Regions from separate parts of the Methylophilus sp. DMC14 genome, predicted to be linked through region 1. Evidence: predicted binding sites of a transcription regulator. Region 1 holds the regulator's gene; the other holds the start of a gene.

The links. Region 1 encodes sigma-54, which starts transcription at its own class of promoters, with help from an activator protein. Its sites were predicted from a motif close to TGGCACNNTTCCTGCT; they were not measured.
Region 2: a site for sigma-54 is predicted at 3,221-3,236, ahead of ppc (phosphoenolpyruvate carboxylase). Genes of this name have one in related genera too.

Annotation. Positions count from the first base shown of each region.
Region 1 is NZ_JBQUZA010000002.1:460,179-466,312, reverse strand. It holds gene ACT53C_RS06530 (anhydro-N-acetylmuramic acid kinase) at 1-66, opposite strand, end outside; gene tyrS (tyrosine--tRNA ligase) at 191-1,429, shown strand; gene ACT53C_RS06520 (RNA polymerase factor sigma-54) at 1,475-3,019, opposite strand; gene lptB (LPS export ABC transporter ATP-binding protein) at 3,026-3,769, opposite strand; gene lptA (lipopolysaccharide transport periplasmic protein LptA) at 3,778-4,392, opposite strand; gene lptC (LPS export ABC transporter periplasmic protein LptC) at 4,451-5,074, opposite strand; gene ACT53C_RS06500 (KpsF/GutQ family sugar-phosphate isomerase) at 5,100-6,101, opposite strand.
Region 2 is NZ_JBQUZA010000003.1:129,408-135,541, forward strand. It holds gene ACT53C_RS07500 (M16 family metallopeptidase) at 1-209, shown strand, start outside; gene ACT53C_RS07505 (PLDc N-terminal domain-containing protein) at 270-467, opposite strand; gene rsmD (16S rRNA (guanine(966)-N(2))-methyltransferase RsmD) at 604-1,164, shown strand; gene coaD (pantetheine-phosphate adenylyltransferase) at 1,221-1,709, shown strand; gene ACT53C_RS07520 (YfhL family 4Fe-4S dicluster ferredoxin) at 1,744-1,998, shown strand; gene gloA (lactoylglutathione lyase) at 2,059-2,466, shown strand; gene ACT53C_RS07530 (hypothetical protein) at 2,459-2,713, shown strand; gene ACT53C_RS07535 (hypothetical protein) at 2,722-2,943, opposite strand; gene ppc (phosphoenolpyruvate carboxylase) at 3,267-6,047, shown strand.

The sequences.
Region 1 (6,134 bases):
CAGGCTGGTACCGGACATCAGTCCAATAAACAAACGTGGCTGGGAGCGATCGGCAGAAACTTGCATGGGTGTCATTTTAACACTGCTCCAGCCGCGCTTACAGAAATGCATGGGATTACGTTAAAATAGCTGTTTTACTTATTTGAGACGGTGCCATCAGTGCGCATCGTTGTATTTGACGGATACCCGCATGACCGATACCAAACAACCCTCATCTGAAGTGCCAGCATTGAGCCCAGAAATTGCCAAGGCGTTGGCCATTATCAAGCGTGGTGCAGATGAGTTACTGATCGAGCAGGAGCTGGTCGAGAAACTGAAAACAGGCAAGCCGTTACGTGTGAAAGCAGGCTTTGACCCTACCGCGCCCGACTTGCACCTGGGTCATACCGTCCTCATTAATAAATTGCGCCAGTTGCAGGACCTGGGCCATCAGATTTTATTCCTGATCGGTGACTTTACCGGCATGATTGGTGACCCAACGGGCAAAAGCGCCACCCGTCCACCCTTAACCGTGGAGCAGGTCAAGGCCAACGCCGATACCTATGCCGCACAAGTCTTCAAAATACTGGATCCCACCAAAACCGAGATTGTTTTTAACTCCAACTGGTTAAGTGAACTCGGTGCGGCGGGGATGATCAAGCTGGCTGCCAGCAATACCGTGGCCCGCATGCTGGAGCGGGATGACTTCTCCAAACGCTTCAAGGGTAATCAACCGATTGCGATTCACGAGTTTCTGTACCCGTTACTGCAAGGATATGATTCGGTCGCCCTGCAAGCGGATCTTGAGCTCGGTGGTACCGACCAGAAGTTTAACCTGCTCATGGGGCGTGAGTTGCAAAAGCAGGCCGGCCAGTCGCAGCAATGTGTGCTGATGATGCCGCTGCTGGAAGGGCTGGATGGCGTCAATAAAATGTCCAAATCACTCGGTAACTACATTGGCATTAGCGAGGCGCCAGAGACTATTTTTGCCAAGATCATGTCGATTTCAGATGAACTGATGTGGCGCTATATTGATTTGCTGTCTTTTGCGACGCTGGAAACCATTGCCGAATGGAAGGCGCAAGTCGCCAGTGGCGCAAACCCCCGCAATATCAAGGTCGGCTTTGCCCAAGAAATTGTGGCGCGTTTCCATGGTCAAGCCGCGGCTGAAAAAGCCTTGCAGGACTTCCAGACCCGTGCCAAAGGCGGCATCCCGGATGACGTGCCCGAAGTTGAAGTGACCATTGAAGGCGACAGCATCGGCATTAGCCAATTGTTAAAACAGGCGGGCCTGGTTGAAAGCACCAGTGAAGCCATGCGCGCAGTGCAGCAAGGCGGCGTCAAGCTCGACAGCGTCAAGGTGGATGATAAGAATCTGCCTTTGACTAAAGGTGTGACAGTGATCGCACAGGTGGGTAAACGTAAATTTGCCAAGATCACAATCAGGTGATCGGAGCTGAGAAACAAAAAAGGCCGCATCTGCGGCCTTTTTTGTTTAGAGCGTTTTGCGCAAGTTCGCGGGCGGAATATTCAGGGACTCGCGATATTTGGCTATGGTACGGCGGGCAACGACGATGCCTTGTTGTGCCAGTGTGTCGGTGATCTGGTTGTCCGACAAAGGCTTTTTCGGGTTTTCTTCGGCCACCATTTGCTTGATCAAGGCTCGGATGGCGGTGGCAGAGCAGGAGCCGCCTGCGTCTGTGGCTACCGAGCTGCCAAAGAAGTATTTGAGTTCATAGACGCCACGCGGTGTGAGCATATACTTATGCGTGGTGACACGTGAAACTGTGCTTTCATGCAAGTCGAGTTCTTCGGCGATTTCACGCAGTACCAGTGGGCGCATGGCTATTTCACCATGCTCAAAGAAGTTGCGTTGGCGGTCTACAATGGCTTGCGACACGCGCAAAATGGTCGAGAAACGCTGCTGGATATTCTTGATCATCCATTTGGCTTCCTGCATCTGGCTTTGCAGGTATTGGCCTGAACTCTCGCGGTTGCGCTTGAGGATGTCCGCATACATCTGGTTGATGCGCAGTTTGGGGATCACGCCATCATTTAAGGAGGCGACCCAAATGCCCTTGATTTTTTTAACCACCACATCGTGCTGGATAAAGTGATCGTGACTAAAGCTGGAAAACTCGCTGCCGGGTCTGGGGTTTTGCTGGCGGATCAGGTGCTGCGCCGCCTTGAGTACCGCTTCATCGCAACCAAGCACCTTGCGCAGTTTGACAAAGTCTTTGTTGGCAAGCAGCGCCAGGTGGTCTTTGGCAATGGCAATGGCGGTTTGCAAGTGTGGCGTTTCTTGCGGCAAACGCGTCAGTTGCAAGAGCAGGCACTCGCGTAAATCGCGCGCACCTACGCCTACAGGGTCCAGATTCTGGATCAGCTTGAGGGCGGTTTCCAGTTCCAGCAGCTCGACCTCAAGTTCGAGTGGCAAGTGCTCCACAATCTCCTGCAGATCTTGCTCCAGATAGCCATCATCAGTGATGCTATCCAGTAGCAGTTTGACCAGGCTCATGTCACGTTGCGACAAATGTGCCAGTTGTATCTGGTCAATCAGATGCTCGCGCAAACTGATGCTGGTGGTTTCCTGTCTGGAAAAGTCACTGTCTTCGTCTTCCTGATGATTGCGTCCGGCTTCGTCCCAGTTGCTGGTGCTGCCAAACTCTTCATAATCATCTTCAAACTCTGGCGGCGTGAATTCCTCGTTTAAATTGGGCAGGTCGCTCTCGCTCCCGCCCAACTCATCGTGCAAGTCTTCACGCAGACTTTCTGCCGGTGCGGTGATCTCTTGCTGCGTTGCCATGTCAAACGAGCTGGCATCTGTCGGCTCAGCTTCTACAGTGGGGGGAGGCGGTGTGTTATCTTCAAACTCGCCTTCTTCACCGTCTGACATTTCCAGTAACGGGTTTTCCTGCAGGATGGTTTCTAGTTCCTGGTTCAGTTCCAGCGTGGAAAGTTGCAGCAAACGGATCGATTGCTGCAGCTGCGGCGTCAGCGCCAGATTTTGCGAAATACGTAATTGCAGGTTCTGTTTCATGACGGATTACAGCCTAAAATTCTTGCCCAGATACACTTCACGCACACCTTCGTTCTGAATGATTTCATCGGGCGTGCCTGCTGCAAACACAGCGCCTTCATTGACAATATAAGCGCGGTCACAGATGTCCAGCGTTTCGCGCACATTGTGGTCGGTGATTAAAATACCAATATTCTGACTGCTCAGGTAGCGGATGATTTTCTGGATTTCGATCACGGCAATCGGATCAATCCCGGCGAACGGTTCATCCAGCAAAATAAATTTAGGGTCAGTGGCCAGGCAGCGCGCAATTTCAACGCGTCGACGTTCGCCACCAGACAAGCTGACGGCCTGACTGTTGCGGATGTGCTGGATATGCAATTGATCCAGCAAGGACTCAAGCCTTGCCTCACGCTGCTCTTCCGTATAGGGACGGGTTTCAAGAATGGCGAGGATGTTGTCGGTTACGCTGAGCTTGCGGAAAATGGATGCTTCTTGGGGCAGATAAGCCAGGCCCATGCGCGCGCGCTCATGCATGGGCGCGCGGCTCACGTCGGCGCCATTCAGCGTAATGTTGCCTTCATCCAGCGCAACCAACCCTACAATCATGTAAAAGCTGGTGGTTTTGCCTGCCCCGTTGGGACCCAGCAAGCCGATCACTTCGCCACTGCGTAACTCAAGCGTCGTGTTTTTGACGACGGTACGGCCCTGATAGGTTTTTTTCAGGCGGTTAACCTGCAAATGGTTCTGATCTGCTGCCATGGTTTCCATCTTTAAGCTTACTCTTTGCCTTGCTCACCAGTGTTTTCGGCAGGGGCAGGTTCGACCTTGAGTTGCAAGGAGCGATTCATCCGTAATCCCTGTTGAGAGGTTGGCTTGTTGTCAATGACAGGCGGTGTGGTTTTATTTTTAGGCTGTATGGTGGCCTTGACGCGGCTGCCAGCCGTTCCGTTCGGGTTGGCTTTGGTGCCGCCAATCACCTCGGCATACTCGGCGTTGGCGTCGTAGCTGATGTAGTCCCCGGTCACGATGTCTTCACCACGTTTAACCCAGGCATTGGTATACAGTTGCACTTTATCCATGCGGGCGTTGTATTCGATACGTTGACCACTGCCTTGCATCCACTCGTCTTTACCGGTACGTTTTTGTTTGAACGTGGTGGGGTTGCCGGTACAGGTGCTATGTTGAAAGCCGTCCTGATCCTCGCGTACGATCATTTTGTCCGCCTTGATTTGCAAAGTGCCCTGATTAAGAATCACGTTGCCCGTGTAGATACTGATTTTTTTAGCATCGTTCACGGTCACGGTATCCGCTTCAAGCTCTATCGGTTGATCTCGGTCAGATTCTTCGGCCAGCACACTCAGCGGCATGGACAATAGCGCCCATACGCTCATGCAGATCGCTAAAAATAAGGGCTTGTGCGTGTTCAACTCATTTCTCCATAATCAACGGTCATTGGCGTTCTGTGTTTGACGCCTGGGCCGGGCTTGCCAAATTGCTGGCGACGGGTGGACGCTCATAATGCACATGCACCCGGTTAAACAATTGCATGGTATCAGCCCGGTTATCAAAACGCATGCCCGTGCCTGTAATCACTGTCGCCGGTTTTTGGCGGATGACCACCGGCTGGTCTGTGTGTGCCACCTCGGTGTCCGGCTCCAGCCAAAGCCGCTCGGTTTGCATTTGTGTTTCTGGCTTGGTGGCAGAGGCTTGGCGGATCACCTTGACCTGTTTGCTAAACTCCACCAGTTTACCATTGGCGGAAACACGTCCTTGCTGACCATAAATTTGCGTGTAAGGCTTGTTCAGGCCAAACTGGGTAAAGCGTGGCCGCTGCAATTCTGTATAGTCATTGGCAGGAAAGTGGCGCATTTTTGCGGCCGCCAGCACATATTTGGTATTACCGGACGCATCCGTGCGGGTACTCACAAAGTTGTACAACATGTAGTCCGGCGCTTGGCGATTAAGTATGTTCATTTTGAGTGCTTGCTCTTGTACATTCTGGTTAATCCAGAATGTCAGCAGCGCCAGCAACAGCATTAACGCAATCGGCAACAAAATGGGGTGTTTAAGCATGCCTGAATTCTAATGCCTGTTTAAGCTAAACGACTTTGGCTTTCAATAAGTCATGCATATTGAATGCCCCTACCAACTGCCCTTGGGCATCTACTGCCAAAAAGCCATTTATTTTGTGCTGCTCCATCATGTTAACTGCTTCAACCGCCATCTGATTCGTCTCCAGCAAATACGGCTGTTTGTTCATCACGGTATCAATGGATGCCTGTGGATTGTTCTTGCCCTGCATAAACAAGCGGCGCAAATCGCCATCGGTAAAAATGCCTATTGGGCGTTGCGCGTGGTCCACAATAGCCGTGAAGCCCATGCCCTTGAGTGAAATTTGCGTGATGGCTTCCTGAATGGAGGCGTGTTGATCGATTTGGGGCACGGCCGCGCCGGTGCGCATGACATCCTTGATGCGCACCAGTAGCCGTCTGCCCAAGCTGCCACCGGGGTGCGAACGGGCGAAGTCTTCGGCAGTGAACTCACGCAAATCGAGCACGCAGAGTGCTAAAGCATCGCCAAGGGCCAAGGCCGCTGTCGTGCTGGCTGTGGGAGCCAAGCCGAGTGGGCAAGCCTCATGGCTCACGGCAGCACTCAAATGCACTTCCGACTCACGTGACAAGGTGGAGTCTTCGCTGCCCGTGATGCTCAACACCCGAGCACCGATGCGGCGGATCGCCGGCAAAATATTAATAATTTCATCACTCTCGCCAGAGTTGGACAGCGCGATCACCACATCTTCTGCCGTAATCATGCCCAAGTCGCCGTGGCTGGCCTCGGCCGGGTGCATGAAAAACGCCGGTGTGCCGGTACTGGCCAAGGTGGCCGCAATTTTGCCGCCGATATGGCCGGATTTGCCCATGCCCGTGACCACCACCCGGCCCTTGCAGGCCAGAATCATATGCACGGCAGCCTCAAAAGCCGAGCCAATGCGGTCTGCCAGATGCCTGATTTCATCGGCTTCGTGCAACAACACCCCTCGTGCGCGCGACACGATATCGGGTGTTTTAACAAGATGGATGCCGGAATTTGCTGTCATCATGGCGGGTAAGTATAACAAGCGAGTTGCCTGACA
Region 2 (6,134 bases), on a different contig from region 1:
ACCTGATTGGTGGTTTTCCCATGCGTATAGACAGTAATAGCAAGATTCTCGAGTACCTGAACATGATCGGCTTTTACAAGTTGCCGCTGGATTACCTGGATAGCTTTAATGACAAGGTCACAGCCGTCACTGTGCAACAGGTGAATGATGCGTTCAAGCGCCGCATCCATCCTGAGCATTTTGCCACCGTGATCGTTGGAGCGGAATAACAAAAAGCCGGCAGTTTGCCGGCTTTTGCTTTTCTGTCTGATGCGGTGAGCGGGATCAGATTAAGCCATGCGCTTTTTTCTCGCCAGCCAGTAGTATAAAAAGGCCCCCAGCAGGTTTAAAAAGAAAATCACCAGAAACCATACCAGCTTGTCTTCACTTTGATTGGCCAGGCAATCAATCAGCATCCATACCCAAAACAGTGACAGCGCCAGCGCGATCACGCCGCCCAGCAGACCAAAGCCAAATAAGAACTCCATAGCAATATTCCTTGATGAATTAACGAAATCATAACACGATGACTTGGGTGCACCCTCGGTTTAGCGCAGGCCATGGGTAGTCGGGGTGCAAAATCTGGGATAATGCTGCTTTATTTATTCGAATCAACCACCGCTCATGAATCAGGTACGATTGAATGCCGGGAAATGGCGTAGCCGTGTGCTCAAGTTTCCCGATGCCGAAGGGCTACGCCCGACGCCAGACCGCGTGCGGCAAACCGTCTTTAACTGGCTGGGCCAGGACTTGACAGGCAAAACCTGCCTGGATTTGTTTGCGGGGACCGGCGCCTTGGGGTTTGAAGCGCTGTCTCGCAATGCCAAAGCGGTCACCATGCTCGAATTGGCCAAAGCGCCTTATGCGGCTTTGTGCCAGAACCAGCGTTTGCTGGAGGCGACCCAGGCCCGCATCCAGCAAATGGATGCCAGAACTTTTCTGAGCAGCAATCAACAGCCGTTTGACGTGATTTTTTGTGACCCGCCGTATCGCCAGGACTGGCTGGCGCAATTGTTGCCCGTGCTGCCCAGACATTTGGCGCCTGAAGGCTGGCTATATGTTGAGGCCGAATATGCGTTAAAATCCGATGCATGCTGGCAGGTGGTCAAATCGGGCAAAGCGGGTCAGGTCTATTTTCACCTGCTGCAACCCGCGTCAGCCGATGCGGCTGCTGGCACGGATTAAGGCAATCAAGTCAGCGGCAGCCAGCAACGACACAACGACGATTACGGAAGCAAGCGATGAGTAAAACCAGAATTGCCGTCTATCCAGGCACCTTTGATCCCATCACCCTGGGGCATGAGGATATTGTGCGCAGGGCGGCCAAGCTGTTTGACCAGGTGATTGTGGCGGTGGCTGGCAGCACCAGCAAACAAACCTTGTTCAGCCTGCAAGAGCGGGTTGCGCTGGCAGAGTCGGTGTTTGCAGGCGATAACATCCGTGTGGTCGGCTTTGACGGTTTGCTCATGCAGTTTGTGCAGGCGCAGGGCGGGCAGATGGTGATCCGTGGCCTGCGTGCGGCCAGTGATTTTGAATATGAGTTTCAGTTGGCGGGCATGAACCGCAAGCTCTATCCCAAACTGGAAACCCTGTTCATGACCCCGGCGGAAGAGTTCATGTTTATTTCCTCCAGCCTGGTGCGTGAAGTGGCGCGCCTGGGAGGCGATGTGAACCAGTTTGTCTCACCTGGCGTCGAACGGGCAATCAAGCAAAAACTGGCGATCACCTGAGTGATGGCGCCTCTGTAGCGATATAAAGAAAATCATGGCTTTATTTATTACCGATGAATGTATTAACTGCGATGTGTGCGAGCCCGTGTGTCCGAATGAAGCCATCTCGCAAGGCGCAGAAATTTATGAAATCAACCCCGACTTGTGTACCGAATGCGTCGGCCATTACGATAAACCGCAATGTCAGCAGGTCTGCCCGATCAGCTGCATTCCGCTAGACCCTGAGCGGCGCGAAACCAAGGAGCAATTGCTGGAGAAATATCAGCGCATTGTTGCCACGCGGGGTTAAGCCGAGTGGACCGGTTACGTCCACAACAGATTAAAAAAATCAGAGATCAAGGAGATATCAATGCGGATTTTACATACCATGTTGCGCGTGGGCGATATGCAACGTTCCATCGACTTTTATACTGGCGTACTGGGCATGAAGTTAATCCGTACCCAGGATTATCCTGACGGCGAGTTTACACTGGCGTTTGTCGGCTATGGTAACGAGTACGACCACACCGTGCTGGAGCTCACCTACAACTACGGCAAAACCACTTATGACATGGGCACCGCCTATGGTCATATGGCGATTGAGGTGGACGATGCCTATCAAGCCTGTGAGCTGGTCAAGGCCAAGGGCGGCAAAGTGGTGCGCGAGGCGGGGCCGATGAAACACGGCACCATCGTCATTGCCTTTATCGAAGACCCGGACGGCTATAAAATCGAATTTATCCAGAAAGGGACGATTGAATATCCCAAGCATGTCTAACCGGACATTGTTATTGCAGGCAGTGAAGCTGGCGCAAGCCGGAGACTGGCATGGCGCACATCAGATTGCGCAGGCGTACAGTGACCCCACTGCCAACTGGATACATGCGGTATTGCATAAAATAGAAGGTGACCGTTGGAATAGTGAATACTGGTATGCCAGAACCGGCGGTCATCAGTATGCAGATTTTGACAGCGACAGCGCGGCAGAGCTCGACGCGATTGCCCGCTGGCTGACGCCAGAATAGCGCTTATTTTACTTGTGCTCTTCGTCGCTGCCCTGGCGACCCGCCGTAAAAATGCCCCACAGTGATTGCGTAAACAAGCCGATCACGGTCCCAAACAGGAATAGTAGCAAGCCGATGATCAGGCACATCAGCAGCAAAAAGCCATCCTGCAGCCAAACGCTCTGCGCGGCCAACGACTGCCAGACGGACAGGATTTGTGCCATCCAATGATCGAGATTGATGCATTTCATCTGTCTATTATGCCTCAGGAAATCGAGTGTGATGCATAGTCGTGGCGTCTTTGCTAGTGCAAATTTCCGCAAAACATCCATCAAACTGTGCGGCCTTGCCGTTTCAGGGCCTAATGGAAAGTCTGGGTTAAACGCGACTGTTGCCCATGTGATTCGAGGCCCAAATCGGTGCACCGGTTTGCCTGTTGGCAGTGCATGGGAACAGCATCGTCTGACCGGCTTGAGTTTCGTTTCTTCCAATGCTCTGATTTTAAAGTAAAAAAATCTTTTTTTTAGATGGCCTGCTTGTTGCTAGGGATAACCTAAGCTAGAGGAGAGGCATCATGATAAAAAAACTTGCAGCCGACGCCATGCTAACTGCGGAAATGCGGCTGTCCAACAATATTCAGTTGTTAGGTGATTTACTTGATCAGGCCATTCTGGAGGTGGAGGGCGAAGCGGTTGCGCAGAAAATTGCCGCCATCCGGCAAGCCGCTTTGCGTTTTCACCAGAATCATGACCAGCAGGCTTCGTTAGATCTTGAGCAGTTGCTCGCTGACCTGAGTCTGGAGCATACGGTGCGCGTGGTGCGTGCACTGGCTTATTTCAAACATCTGGTGAATTTGGCCGAAGATCTTTACGGACAGGAACTCGGTCATTGCCAGCAAAATACACCTGCGCCTGGCATGCTGTCGCACACGCTGGCACAAATCAAGGCCTCTGGCATCGCGCCGCAAAAAATCCAGCAACTGTTGCAAGACGCCCTGATATCACCAGTGCTGACTGCGCATCCGACCGAGGTGCAGCGTAAAAGTGTGCTAGACATTGAGCAACTGATTGCGGAGTTGCTGGGACAGCGTGGGCACATGGTGTCTGAGCGCCAACTGGCGCGCAACAAGCTATTGTTGCAAGGCGCGGTGTCGGCCTTGTGGCAAACCCGCATGATGCGCTACTCCAAGCTCAGTGTACTCAATGAGATTGAAAACGCACTGACCTATTACGAAAGTACCTTCTTACATGTGATCCCTGAAATCCTGCAGGATATCGAGCGCGACCTGGCAGATTGGCTGCCCGGCATGGACTTGCCAGGTATTTTGCGCATGGGTAGCTGGATTGGTGGCGACCGTGACGGCAACCCGTTTGTGAATGGCACCACCTTGCGCGATAGTGTGCGCCTGCAGGCCACCACCTTGTTCAAGTTCTATCTGCAAGAGCTGGCCGCGCTCAAGCGCGAGCTGGCTGTGTCCACGCGCGTGGTTGGTGTGGATGAGGCAGTGTTGGCCTTGGCGAAAGCTTCGCGCGACCAGTCATCGCATCGGCTGGATGAACCCTACCGGCTCGCGCTCAATGGCGTGCATGACCGTTTGCTGGTGACCGCCAGCCATTTGCTACCCGATGCCAGCTGGCGTTTGCCGGAAGAAGTCGGCAACGAGCCTTACGAAGATCCTGAGGCATTGCTGCACGCCTTGCAGACTATTGCCGATTCTTTGCGCCGTCACCATGGCGAGGCCTTGATTTATCCGCGGCTGGGCAAGCTGATTAAAGCCATCGTCACGTTTGGGTTTCATTTGGCCACCGTCGATATCCGCCAGTCCTCTGACGTGCATGAAGCGGTGATTAGCGAGCTGTTACATAAGGCGGGCTACGATTTTGACTACGCCAGTTTTAACGAGGAAGAGAAAATCGGCCTTTTGCTCGAAGAACTGAAGCAACCGCGACTGCTGTTTTCGCCTTTCCAGCAATATTCCGAGCTGGTGCACAAGGAAATCGGCGTGCTGGAAGCCGTACGCGAGGTGCGCGAGCGCTTTGGTGAGCATGCGGTACGCCAGTATATTATTTCGCACACTGAAACCTTGTCTGACCTGCTGGAAGTGGCCTTGCTGCAACGTGAGGCTGGCTTGTTGCGCGGCGTGTGGGGCTCGGCCAATATTCAGGTCGATCTGAATATCGTGCCACTGTTTGAAACCATTGCCGACTTGCGCGACGCGCCCATGATCATGGGCAAATGGCTGAGCCTGATCGGCATCCGGCATGTGATCCGTTTCCAGGGCAATGAGCAGGAAGTCATGCTGGGCTATTCGGACAGCAACAAGGATGGCGGTTTTTTGACCTCGAACTGGGAGTTGTATAAAGCGGAAATTTCGCTGGTGGAACTGTTTAACCAGGCCAACGTCAAGTTGCGCCTGTTCCATGGCCGTGGCGGCACGGTTGGCCGTGGCGGCGGCCCGACCTATCAGGCCATCATGGCGCAACCCATCGGCACCGTCGATGGCCAGATTCGCCTGACCGAACAGGGCGAAATCATCTCCACGCGTTATGCAGACCCGGTGGTCGGCCGCCAGCATCTGGAAACCCTGATTGCGGCGACGCTGGATGCTACTTTGTTCCCGGCCGACCAGCTGGAGCCCGCCAAACGGCGTGCGTTTGAAAGCGTGATGGAAGCCCTCTCAGCCACCGCGATGACCAGCTACCGTAGCCTGGTTTATGAAACCCCGGGCTTTGCCGATTACTTTTTCAATACCACGCCGATTGAGGAAATTGCCGGACTAAATCTGGGCAGCCGGCCCGCTGCGCGCAAATCGACGCGACGGATTGAGGATTTAAGGGCGATTCCGTGGGGATTCTCATGGGGGCAGTGCCGCTTGCTGCTGCCAGGCTGGTATGGTCTGGGTAGTGCCATTCATCAGTTTTTAGCGCACGACCCAGCCTTGAAGCAGGCACGTCTGGAAATGTTGCTGGAGATGCAGGCACACTGGCCGTTGTTTAATACCCTGATCAACAACGTCGATATGGTGCTGGCCAAAACCGACCTAATCGTGGCGCGCCATTATGCCCATTTGCTGGCTGACAAGGCCTTGCGCGAAGAAATTTTCAGCCGCATTGCGCACGAACACAAACTGACCACCGACGCGGTCAATCTGCTGCTGGGCACCACGCAACGTCTGGCCACTCAGCCGGTGATCGCCAAATCCATCCGCGACCGCTTGCCCTATCTGGATCCGCTTAATCACTTGCAGGTAGAAATGATACAGCGTTACCGCAATGGCGAAACTGATGAAAAACTCAAGTGGGCCATTCCGCTGACCATTAATGGCATTGCTACCAGTTTGCGCAATACAGGTTAAGGCCTGGTAGGCAGATACAACGCAGGACAAGCTGGGCTTGTCCTGCGGGGCGTCACTGCTTAGACAATGATGCTAAAACGCCAAGCG